One region of the Lactiplantibacillus sp. YT640 genome, then DNA from elsewhere that is predicted to be linked to it. Evidence: predicted binding sites of a transcription regulator. Region 1 holds the regulator's gene; each other region holds the start of a gene.
The links. The regulator LexA, encoded in region 1, represses DNA repair genes until DNA is damaged. The targets are predictions, from matches to a motif close to CNAACANNTGTTNG.
Positions count from the first base shown of each region.

Region 2: the regulator LexA is predicted to act here: its motif matches at 2,386-2,399, upstream of ACOV1R_RS13665 (glycoside hydrolase domain-containing protein).
Region 3: the regulator LexA is predicted to act here: its motif matches at 1,659-1,672, upstream of ACOV1R_RS04720 (replication-associated recombination protein A).

Region 1 is NZ_JBMNVY010000003.1:207,618-211,885, forward strand. It holds gene ACOV1R_RS03785 (lysophospholipid acyltransferase family protein) at 1-526, shown strand, start outside; gene ACOV1R_RS03790 (YneF family protein) at 583-819, opposite strand; gene ACOV1R_RS03795 (DUF896 domain-containing protein) at 917-1,156, opposite strand; gene lexA (transcriptional repressor LexA) at 1,308-1,940, shown strand; gene ACOV1R_RS03805 (DNA alkylation repair protein) at 2,030-2,260, opposite strand; gene ACOV1R_RS03810 (hypothetical protein) at 2,564-3,193, shown strand; gene ACOV1R_RS03815 (hydroxymethylglutaryl-CoA synthase) at 3,243-4,268, opposite strand, start outside.
Region 2 is NZ_JBMNVY010000033.1:11,555-15,822, reverse strand. It holds gene ACOV1R_RS13670 (hypothetical protein) at 1-149, shown strand, start outside; gene ACOV1R_RS13665 (glycoside hydrolase domain-containing protein) at 221-2,341, opposite strand; one part of gene ACOV1R_RS13660 (IS5 family transposase) at 2,942-3,393, opposite strand; one part of gene ACOV1R_RS13660 (IS5 family transposase) at 3,393-3,717, opposite strand; gene ACOV1R_RS13655 (recombinase family protein) at 4,180-4,268, opposite strand, start outside.
Region 3 is NZ_JBMNVY010000004.1:136,892-141,159, reverse strand. It holds gene gndA (NADP-dependent phosphogluconate dehydrogenase) at 113-1,549, shown strand; gene ACOV1R_RS04720 (replication-associated recombination protein A) at 1,718-3,067, shown strand; gene ACOV1R_RS04715 (response regulator transcription factor) at 3,258-3,944, shown strand; gene ACOV1R_RS04710 (HAMP domain-containing sensor histidine kinase) at 3,944-4,268, shown strand, end outside.

The DNA of each region.
Region 1 (4,268 bases):
TGGGCCACACCGCACGTGGTTTGACCCGTTGTACTATGCACTGGCTGGCAGCCCAATGAAATTTAGCTTTATGGCTAAGGAAGAACTATTTAAGAATCCCGTTCTGCGGTTCATTCTCGTTCATGCGAACGCCTTTCCTGTCAATCGGCAACATCCAGGACCTTCAGCAATCAAGACCCCCGTCAAATTTTTGCGCAGCGGTAAGCTTTCACTAATCATGTTTCCATCAGGAACGCGCCACTCACAAGAACTTAAGGGCGGTGCAACCGTCATCGCTAAGATGGCCGGTGTTCCACTAGTCCCAACCGTTTACCAAGGCCCATTGACCTTCAAACAACTCTTTAGCCGTCAGCGGGTTACCGTCCGTTTCGGTCAACCGATTGATATTGATCGTAAACTGAAATTGGATGAAGCTGGTCAAAAACAAATTGAGACTAAAATGTTGCACGCTTTTGACGACTTGGATCGTCAAATCGACCCAACGTTCAAATACGTTGATCCTGCTACAACCCGTCAGAAACATTAAGTTCGATAATAAAAAAGTGTCGGTGATCGCAATTTAAAGCGAGCCGACACTTTTTACTACTTGTTATCGTTTTTAGATGCAGCTTTCATCGAATTCAACATCTGATGTAACTTCTTTTCGGATGGGCGTTGACCCATTTGCATCATCATACTACGAAGCATCTCTTCACTAATTGGTGGATTTTGCTTCAAGTAATTTTGCATATAGTGCCGGGCACCGAAGAAACCACCAGTTAACCCAACCAATACGCCGATAACGACGATTAAAATCCAAATTCCTGTAGACACAGTCATTCCCCTCCCTTATTACAGTCTTCATTAAACTAGTCTACACAAATTAATAATAAAAGAAAAGGAAAATTTGTCAGTTGACAAATTTTCCTGAAATCGGTTAATCATCTCGAAGACCGCGATCGCGTTGCACTTGACGGACCTTTTCTGGCGTAACCTCTTTACCATCTTTATCATAAACCTGAAGCATTTCAACTTGTTGCCGAAAACCGGCGCGAAATTCCTTCAAGTATTTTTGCCGCAACTCTTGACGTTCGGCTTCTTCTAGCTCGGTGAGCCCCTCGGCTTTCGCCTTATGAGCTAACTCATTGATCCGAGCAAGCAATTCTTTTGAAATCAAATCAGCAGCCCCTTTCACTCTTGAAATATACACGAAAGTAGACCCTAAATCAATTAATAGTGTTTGTCAACCGAACATTTGTTTGAAAGCTATGAAACGCTATGCTACAATTGGTTTAACCAATAATGAAAATAAAAAATGAGGTGCCAAGATGAGTAAAACATCGGAAAGCAAACAAATGGCCGTTCTTCGCTTTATTTATGAACGTGTCAATGAAAAAGGATACCCGCCAACCGTTCGTGAGATTGGTGAAGCCGTTGACTTATCTTCGACTTCGACCGTTCACGGCCACATTTCACGGCTAGAAAAAAAAGGTTACATCCAAAAAGACCCAACTAAGCCACGTGCCATTGAGGTAACGCCAGCCGGTTTCGAAGCACTGGGCGTCGAAACTACGCCACATCAAATTCCGGTACTTGGAACGGTAACCGCCGGCCAACCAATTCTTGCCGTACAGGAAGCGACGGATTATTTTCCAATTCCTAAGGAACTTGAATCATTCGGTGGCGACCTTTTCATGCTCACCATCCGTGGCGAAAGTATGATCAATATCGGTATCATGAATGGTGATCAAGTCATTGTTCGGCGTCAAAGTTCCGCTGACAATGGTGATATCATCATTGCCATGACCGATGAAAATGAAGCGACTTGCAAGCGATTCTTCAAAGAGGCCGATCACTACCGACTACAACCTGAGAACGACACGATGGCCCCAATTATCTTGAACAACGTCTCTGTATTAGGCAAAGTTGTCGGTTTATATCGCGACATGCTGTTTCAGTAAACTATCACCCACAAGATGACAATTCAATTTGTCATCTTTTTTGTTCGCCAGTTTTTAGAGCAGGTTGATGGCATGCCTACAGATTCCACTCACAAATATTTACACCCTTCCCGCCGTGCCAGGGACGAGAGCACGTTATTTGCGACAAAAGCACGCCCCCATTCCGAATTCACCTTGCCATAATCCCGCAATGCCCAACCGATTGCCTTCTGAATAAAAAAGTCATCATCACCCCGATTCGTTAGTATCGCCGTTTGTAAATTGGCAATCCGTCCTCTTTCAAGCCTAATCGAAGCGCGATACCTACTCGTCGCACCTATTTATCGGTAGCTCGTAAATATACCACCCACTTGTTGTAAACAACCGTGCGCTGAGAGATACGCTGCAGGCACCTTGCGCCAGGCATCAACACTATCCCACTGTGGCGTTACTGTGATTTGGTGGTAGCACCATTGCTATTGAATCAGCGGCGCCTGATTCTCCCGATGTATCGACAGAAAAAGTGCTGGCGTCAAATTGGTTATTAGTCGGATCTCTTTTCAAAATATTTCAAATCTGTGACGAACAGCCAATAGTTCAATGGTATAATGATTATACTATTTTAAACATTGGGAGTTGGTTACATGTTGTTCCTAGCCATTATGGGCTTGATTGTTTTTCTATTAGCATTATTTTCCGTGATTTACGCACGTCAAACCGGTGGTGGTTGGAAATTTCTAACACTAATTACGGTCCTCAGCGCCCTGGTCACCATCTACGCGGTCGTTAAATTGCCTTACTGGCCATACAACCAGTCACAGCAATCGGCGCGCAAAGCATCATCTAGCACGAGTACTAGCGCTAGTACCAGCAAGTCCAAATCAACGAGCTTGAGTTCCTCACAAGTCGTTTTTAACGAAGCCAGCACCAAACGCGCGGCCGCAACGACTAAGTTGAATGAAGAAAATATCCTTAAACAATTACAATCTAACTATCAATCGATTGGTACCGTTGCATTCACCAAGTCAACGAAAACATATACGATTACGCCAACCAATAAAAAGTACGTTAAATCTTTGAAGACGATTAAATCATATCCATCTCAAAACCAAAAAGCAATCACCACGATTACTTCGAATTTTAAATCGTTGTCAAAATCGCTCCAAAAGAATCTTGCCGCTGGTTACACGATTCAGTTGCTACAACCAGATACCACTGACAAGACGCTGTTGAGTGTCCAAGATGGTCAAATTATGACCAATAACTTCAAATAGGAAAAGTCACTTGTCTAGCAAATTTGCTAGTAACAAGTGACTTTTTTGTTTAAACTTGTTGATCCAAATATTGACGTTGTTCGTTCTTTTGACCGGTCAATACGAATCGATGGGGATCATCAGCATAGCTGACCGACTGATCATCGGCCCGCCATTGCAATTGATGACTGAATAAGGCTTCATACTCCGCCACACTAACTCGGCGACGACGAGCCAACCGTTGTGGTAGGCCATGATCTAAACCGGTCTGATAATCCGGCTGAATAACCCCGGTATAAAATTCACCCTCGGCACCCGAGCCATAACTGAATAATCCGAGTCGATTCCCTGGTTGTAACTGAGGATCAGTCAGTAACTGCGATAACAAGCTCAAATAGAGTGAACCAGTATACAAGTTACCAACTTGTCGATTTAGCTGACGCGCATGTTCGAAGTGCGCCAACCACTGGGCTTGTTTCTCGGCATCAACTAATGGTAACACGCTTCGAAGCGCTTTAAGTCCCATCTTTGTATATGGCAAATGAAAAACCAAGGCCGTCAGTGTGTCTGGACTAGTTTGAGTCGTTTGCAGGTAATTCTTAAACACATCTTGAAAATAATCAATATAGATATTAGACGAGTATTTGCCGTCAACTAGGGCTTCTGTATGATACAACGGTCGCCAAAAGTCCATCACATCTTCGCTCAGTAGACTTGACTCAGTACCCAGTACTAATACTTTAGGATCCGCACTAATTAACATAGCAACCGCCCCACCACCTTGAGTTGGCTCGCCCGGTGTGTTCAATCCGTAGCGTGCCACGTCACTACCAATGACCAGCGCCTTTTTATCTGGATGAACACGCACGTGATCTTGGGCCAGTTGGACACCAGCCGTCGCCGCATAGCAGGCTTCTTTCATTTCAATTGTTCGAACCCGCTGACTCAAACCGAGCAACTTAGCGACGTAAATCGCACTCGCTTTGGAATTGTCGATCCCCGACTCGGTACCGACGACTAATAAATCAATAGCCGCAATGTCAGTCGCTGTCAGCATCGGTGCGGCAGCATTAGCAGCTAACGTCACTACATCCTG
Region 2 (4,268 bases), on a different contig from region 1:
AACCTATTTGGCATGAGCAGCCTATTGAAAAACAAGCTTTCCTACTACCAAACGAACAAGATCACAAAGCCTTATTTAAGTACCATTTACAATCTTACTCTTTATTGTTACTATCGTTGGTTATAGGATGGTTTGGTACAGGAATCTGAGTGCTCAAAGAACAAGGTGAGAAACTAATTTTGGTTTCTCACCTTGTTCTTTTTTATCTAAATTTTTTATCTTATCCTTTATTATTCGTTAAAAATTTTGTGGCAAGTGCTACAAATGCTGCGACAACACCCGCAGCAGACGCTGAACCAGCAATTGCAGGCGCCATTGAAATAATTACAGCTACTGAAAGGGTAGCGGCTAATGTTATCCCAAATGATTCAGCAGGGTCGTAGGTAGGCCAGTTATCGAAGTCGCTCTTGTTGAAAGTAACATCAATTTCAATTGTTAAGGTCTCGCTTAATGGGCCTTTTTCAACTTGATAGACATAATATTTCAACTTAAAACTAAACTCACCGTCCTTACTATCACCAATTTCTAACTCAAAATTTCCTTTCTTTATTTTCTCTGAAATCCCCCATTTTCCAATACCATCAACAGTTAAATGCCCAATCCAATCTGGAAGTTTATACTTTGTTTCTAGAATAGCTGTTAGATCAGCTTCCGGTAATTCGTTATTTGAAATAGTCACAATGTTTGAACTTGATTTATCAGCTACTTCATTAGTAGCAAGCCAGGTAACCTTAAACGGCCCAATAGTTTGAACGTATTTCCCACCAATTTGCAGGTTCGTATTCCCTAAAATATATTTAAGCGCTTCATCAGCGGTGACACCACCTGTACTTTTATATTTGTTAGTCCCACTATCACGACCAGATGATGCATCTTGGTCAATGTCAACACCAGAACCAGTAGTATACTCTACAAATTGATCGAAGCACCAATTCTTGGGCATTGGAAACCCGAGGTTACCGCTCCATCCATAAGACATATTAGCCACAAAGAAATTCGAAATTCCCATACTTTCTGCCGCATGTAGGCAAACATTCCGTGTCCCATATAACCCAGTTTTATAGCCTAAGTCAGTTAGTGATGCTCGTACGGCTTGCAAGTACGCAATAACCGTACCCTCGATGTCTCCATCCTGTAAATCTAAGTCCGCTGCAAAGTAGATCACGGTACCGTCTGGAAAGCCGAGCGCACGAGCCGCATATGCTGCTAGGTATGCGTCTTTAGTTCCTTGTGATTCAGTGAAATAACTAACTTCATACCCACCGTCCTCATAGATAGGAAAAATCGAAAAACCCGCAACAGTTAATTTACTAATTTCATCAGATGTCAAGTTCTTGGCTTTTTTGGCACTACCCGTTCCGACAGATCCCGTTAAGTAACGGCCAACGATTGAAAAACCAGCTTGGTACAGCCGTTGAATCATACTAGTATCTGTCAGTTGGGTTGCGCAATCAAAGGTATTAGAATCTCGACCGGTATCACCATTACTAGTTAGAAGTCCTTTAATCACTCGCAAATCAGCTACGCCTGAATAAGTCGAGGCACTACTTAATGAGCCATCGGGTAAAATCATAAACTTCCTAAAAGCCACAATCTCATTTGCAACAGTAGTGCTGAAATACCCATCAAAGGCTCCAGACTGATAGTAGTTATTCACATAAAGCCCATACTGAATTAGTTTAACGATATTACCATGCTCGCCGACCTTGACAGTGGGCGTCAAAGCAATAGTTTGATTACCGTAATAACCATTGGCCTCACTGGGTGACATACCTTCGATAGCCTGGAGAGCATAGATTAGTGCCTCATTTGTGTCGCGCTGATAGATTCCATCACAAGGTCTAATACCAATATAACTCTCATAATTGGCATTTAACCATTGCTGCATTGCCCGAATTTTAGCATCTCCATTTTGGACTAATACAAAAGCACTCATATCAAATAATGCAGCCATCAAGTTAGTTGTCATTGTACCATTGGCAGTAATACCAGCATCACTTTGTAATTTCTTAACTGCTGCTATCGTATCAGCCAAATAAACAGTTGAAAAATCATTTGGTGAAATTCCTTTGCACCAAAAGGCTCCTTGAATTAGCTTGGCAACATTACCTTTATAATTAAGCTTCAAATTTTCAACGAAGCCATCTACCGCCTTCCGGGTGGCATTACCAAACCCCTCACCAAGTGGCGAAACTTTTAATTCGTATTGCAATCCTTCACGCAAACTATAAATAGTTGCCCAGCCAGTCTGTCCATTTTCTGGTGCCTTTTTAAACCCTTCGACATTACCATATGTTGAATTTAACCATTTTTGAACCTTTAATACGGCTTCATCTGCCATTTTAAAATCCCCTTTTATATTTTTAGTGACACGTCTGCCACCAAAGAACATACGTTCGTGTTAATTTTATTCCCTTTAATCTATTTTGTCCAATATTTCAAAGTTAAATGATAGATTGCAAATTTAATCCGAATTCTTTGCCAAATTATCCAAATAGGTGGTTATGCTAGACAAAAAATCAACTCCTTAAAAATGGGTTTATGGTAAACGTTATTTTAAGGGACACTGATCTTTTTTGGTTCGAACTTTGTTAGGATTAATTTTACAATCTACCTGAATCAATTAATTACTGAAAACGATTTAGAATAACAAAAGAAGCCCCACACCAGCCAATTAAGGTTGCTGTGGGGCTTCTTTTGCCAGCAGCTATTATTTAATAATTAACCTAAATAGTTTCTTGTTCTAGCACGGACCGTTGACACGCCACCGGCAATGAGACGCTTGTTAGTTTAGTTGAGATCTCATACGACCTCTAAAAGCCTATGTTATAACACCCTTTTGCCGAAATGTTAAGCATATAGTTAATTAATTTGTAGCCGGTTGCCTGGATAGATTGTACTGTAGATTGACTTGTTATTCTGACTAGGGTCCGTCTGAAAACTACTTAAGTAAGATGCAAATTGAGGCAATGTAGACCGTAGCCAGATAAACGTGAGCAAGCTTATCATAACACGTTGCAATCCTACGAAAGTTCTTCAACTGATTGAAGAAGTTCTCAATCAAATGGCGCTCACAATAAACGTGGTAATCACAGGCCCACTTGTCTTTGGTATTTTCCTTAGGCGGAATGGTATAGACGCCTGCTTTATCTTCAATATACTGGCGAAGTTTCGCGGTACCATAGGCTTTATCCGCAATAATATTTGATTGAGAAATATCGAAGCTTTCCAGTAACTCGCTGGCAACTTGGCTATCATGTACTTGGCCACCCGTTAGGCGAAACCCCAGAGGATTCCCTAATCCGTCAACGAGTGCGTGAATCTTGGTTGTTCGGCCACCTCGGCTTAGTCCAATAGCTTGATTTTCGACCAAACATTCGGCGTTTTTTTTGCCCCAGTGGCTTTTTGATGTGCTCGAACGATCGTTGAATCCAAGCTCAAGTTTTCCCTATCAGGGTCGTCAATCAATTCGAGGAAAACCTGTTCGAATAAGCCCGAACTTACCCAAGCTCGGAAGCGACTATACACCGTTTTCCAAGAGCCATAGCGTTCAGGTAGATCACGCCAAGGCTCCCCACTGCGCATGAGCCAGAGGATAGCGTTGAGGGCGGTACGGTTGTCTAGGCTTGATGGACGGCCAGTCCGGTATGGCGGGAAGTATCCTTTGATTCGGTCCCACTGAGCATCTTCCAGTTCGTATCGTTTAGGTGTTGTCATCGGAATGCCACGATTCGTTTTTCCTCAGATTATACCTGAATTTTTAGTTTTCAGACAGTCCCTAGTAAAATTTGCATTTCTTATTAATTGTTGCATACGGTTTTTAACCGTAACTATCAACTGCTATGAAACACATTGTAGAGACTAACATCCATCGTATAAACTGTATTATTTTGATAAATATGTTTCTATTTGGAAACTAAGACTTATAATTAGCATAGAGTGACTAACTCTTTATCAAAATACCCACAAAGGGCCTGCTCAACTAACAATTGAGCGGGCCTCTTGTAGTTCATATCGAACCCTATCACAACTAATATTATATAGAAAGCTAGTATAATTTAATGCCTCCAATTTCAAAATGAATATTTCTCAAGACTACTTAAACCAAGCAGTAATCTTTTTAGTAAGCGATTATTTAAGTATTCATGTTTAGGCTAATTTAAGCCATCTTAAATAAATTTAGAAGCTATCTTTTTCAATTAACTTAAACCGACGCTGCTGCGTGCGTTTACTAATCCCCGTCTTTCGTTCAATCATCTTATAAGTCA
Region 3 (4,268 bases), on a different contig from region 1:
TTCCAAGATAAATTATATGAAATTAATTTTAAAATTTGCGGTCATTTACTTTATTAACAGCGTGTTTTTTGGTACGATAGTTGCGTATTAAAAATTGGGAGGCAATAAACTAATGAGTAATGAAAAACCACAAATTGGTGTCATTGGGATGGCCGTCATGGGTAAGAACCTGGCGTTGAACATCGAAAGCCGCGGCTACAAGGTTGCGATTTTTAATCGGACTGGTGCCAAAACTGAAAAGGTCGTTAAGGACCATGCTGACAAGCAATTAGTACCAAGTTATAAGATCGAAGACTTCGTGGCTTCACTTGAAACGCCACGGCGGATTATCATGATGGTTAAGGCTGGTAAGCCAACCGATGCCGTTATCGATGAATTATTACCACTATTAGATAAAGGCGACGTCTTGATTGATGGTGGGAACACCAACTTTAATGACACGATGGCGCGTAACGCCCGCTTAGATAAATCCGGAATCAACTTTATTGGTATGGGTGTTTCCGGTGGTGAATTAGGTGCCTTACAAGGCCCTTCATTGATGCCTGGTGGTCAAAAGGAAGCTTATGATTTAGTTGCCCCAATCTTGGAAAAGATTTCTGCTAAAGCGCCTCAAGACGGTGCACCATGTGTGACTTACATCGGCCCGAACGGTGCTGGTCACTACGTTAAGATGGTCCACAACGGGATTGAATACGGTGATGAAGAGTTAATCGATGAATCATACAATATCATGCGCAACGTCGCGGGCTTGTCCGTTGATGAAATGTCCGATATTTTTACGGACTGGAACAAAGGCGAATTGAGCAGTTACTTGATCGAAATCACCGCTGACATTTTGTCACGTAAGGATGATTTAGGTGCGGATAAGACTAAGCCAATCGTTGACATGATCTTAGACCGTGGGAACAACAAAGGAACTGGTAAGTGGAGTTCCGAAGATGCCTTGAACGTTCAAGTGCCACAATCCGTTATTACGGAAGCGGTCTATGCGCGTTACATCTCAATGATGAAGAACGAACGGGTTGCCGCTTCTAAGAAATTAGCTGGCCCAACCGCTGACGTTGACTTGCCAGCCAAGGAAGAATTGGTTGAGAAGATTCGTCAAGCCCTCTACTTCAGCAAGATTATGAGTTATGCGCAAGGCTTCGAACAACTTCGTTTCGCTTCTGAACATTATGGTTGGGACTTGAAGTTCGGTGAACTTGCCCAAATCTGGCGTGCTGGTTGTATCATCCGGGCCCAATTCTTACAAAACATCACGGATGCTTTTGATAAGAAGCCTGATTTAAATAACTTATTGATGGACGACTACTTTGCCGACATCGCCGCCAAGTATCAACAATCAACACGTGAAGTGCTTAGCTTAGCGATCCAAGCTGGTGTACCGGTACCATCATTTAGTGCGGCATTGTCATACTACGACTCATACCGGGCCGAAGTGCTACCTGCTAACTTGTTGCAAGCGCAACGGGACTACTTTGGTGCGCATACGTATGAACGGACTGACCGTGAAGGGTTATACCATTACAGTTGGTACGAAGAACAATAAAATCATTTTGAATGAACTAAACTGTGGCTAATGACGTTACGCGTGATTAGGCGCAGTTTTTTTGTGCTGTGGGTGGCTGTGCGGTAATGATCGTTGGTTTGAGTGGATTAGAACGTACGTTTGCGTTAAAATTGAGAGTAATGAATAAACGCGAAAGTGGGGGTCGCCATGCGACAAGAATCATTATTTAACCCGGATAAATCTAGTAGTAGTCCGTTGGCTTACCGGGTCCGGCCAGTGACGCTGGCGGATTTCAAGGGCCAAGAGCATCTACTTGGCCCGGGTAAACTATTACGACAATTAATCGCAGAAGATCAGTTACCATCCCTGATTTTTTGGGGACCACCGGGAGTCGGCAAGACCACGCTAGCCGAAATTATTGCGCAACAGACCCAGTCGCACTTTATTACGTTTAGCGCGGTGACGAGTGGCATTAAAGAAATTCGGCAAATCATGGATGAAGCGGAGGCTAATCGAGATTTTGGTGAAAAGACCATTGTTTTTATTGATGAAATTCACCGGTTTAATAAAGCCCAACAAGATGCCTTTTTGCCATATGTTGAGCGCGGCAGTATCACGTTAATTGGTGCGACGACGGAAAATCCCTCATTTGAAATTAACGCGGCCCTATTATCACGGTGCAAAGTATTGGTCTTAAAGGCATTGACGCCTGACGCATTAGAAGCTGTCTTACAGGGCGCTTTGCAGAATCCGAAGGGGTTTCCGGATCTTGAGATTACGATGCAGCCTGATACACTACGGTTGATCGCAGAATTTGCTAATGGTGATGCTCGTATGGCGCTCAATACGTTAGAAATGGCTGTTTTGAACGGTGACCGCGATGGCAAGCACGTTACGATTACTACGGCCGGGTTATCGCAACTGATCAATACTAAGTCGTTGCGCTACGATAAGCATGGCGAGGAGCATTATAATATTATCTCCGCGTTACATAAATCAATGCGTAATAGTGATGTTGACGCGGCGATTTACTGGTTGATGCGGATGCTAGCCGGCGGTGAAGATCCGCTGTATATCGCTCGGCGTTTGATTCGGTTTGCGAGTGAGGACATTGGGCTAGCTGACCGGCAGGCATTGCCACTGACGGTAGCAGTCTTTCAGGCGTGCCAGTTGATCGGTATGCCTGAGTGTGACGTGAATTTGACGGAAGCAGTGACTTATTTAGCCTTAGCACCGAAGTCCAATGCATTATACGCGGCTAAATCGGCAGCGCAAGCAGATATCAAAGCGACGGGTAATTTACCGGTCCCCTTACAGATTCGCAACGCACCGACAAAATTAATGAAAGATTTAGGTTATGGTTCTGATTACAAATATGCCCATGATACAGCGGCCAAATTAACCACGATGACGACGATGCCACCTGAGTTAAAACAGCACCGGTACTATGAGCCGACTAGCCAGGGACAGGAGAAAGCCTGGCAACAGCGCCTAGCTGCTATTCGCCAGTGGCACCAGCAACATCCGCAAACCGAACCGTCAGATGATGAGACATAAAGATTGCAATTTAATGAGAATTCACTAAAATTAGATTTGGGTGAGGAGCAGACCCTGGTTGGGGTGTAGGAAATTCAGCGTTTTCATGTTAAAATAACATGTTGTACTAGCTTAATGCAGGTTAGTGGTGATAAATCACTGATTCGTACGGTTTTTAGATAAGTTGAATATTAGGAGTGACTAAAAGTAAATGAGTCGAATATTAATTATTGAGGATGAAAAAAACCTCGCACGCTTCGTTGAATTAGAATTAAAACACGAAGGCTATGATATTCAAGTCGAATATAACGGCCGTAAAGGGTTAGACGCAGCGTTAGCTGAAGATTTTGATGCCATCCTATTAGACCTGATGTTACCGGAACTGAACGGTTTGGAAGTCTGCCGGCGGGTTCGTGAAGTCAAGAATACGCCGATTATTATGATGACGGCCCGTGACTCCGTGATTGATCGAGTTTCCGGCCTGGATCATGGGGCAGATGATTACATTGTTAAGCCATTTGCTATCGAAGAATTACTTGCCCGCTTACGAGCACTATTGCGGCGAATCGATTTGGAAAGTGAACAACAAAGCACTAAACAAACGACCGTCACTTATAAAGACTTGACGATTGAAAAGGAAAACTTAGTCGTTAAACGCGGCGACGAAGTCATCAACTTGACGAAGCGTGAATATGAACTGTTATTAACTTTAATGGAAAATATTAACGTTGTCCTCGCTCGTGATGTCTTACTAAACAAAGTATGGGGTTACGAATCAGAAGTTGAAACGAATGTCGTCGACGTTTATATCCGTTACTTACGGAACAAGATTGACCGACCAGGAGAAAAGAGTTACATCCAAACTGTTCGTGGGACTGGATACGTGATTCGTTCTTAATGACTGACGCTGATACGAATCAAGTGACGCCTAAACCACGGCGCCGTTGGTCATTAAAATGGAAATGGGCGCTCGGGACCGCAATTGGGTCCGCGCTCATTTTTATTTGTTTTTCATTATTGGTCTATAAGAGTTTCACGAACCTCTTATTGCGCCAAGAACAACGGAACGTGGCTAGTGCTGTTACAACGGTGCAACAATCGTTACGAACGGAGTCGAAGGGACTGACCATTAAATCGGTGGCCGCTAAATTGCAACCCGAAGCGAGCGTTGAACCGGCAACTACCATGAGTGAACGTAAGCATGGTGTGCTGCAAAGTAAAA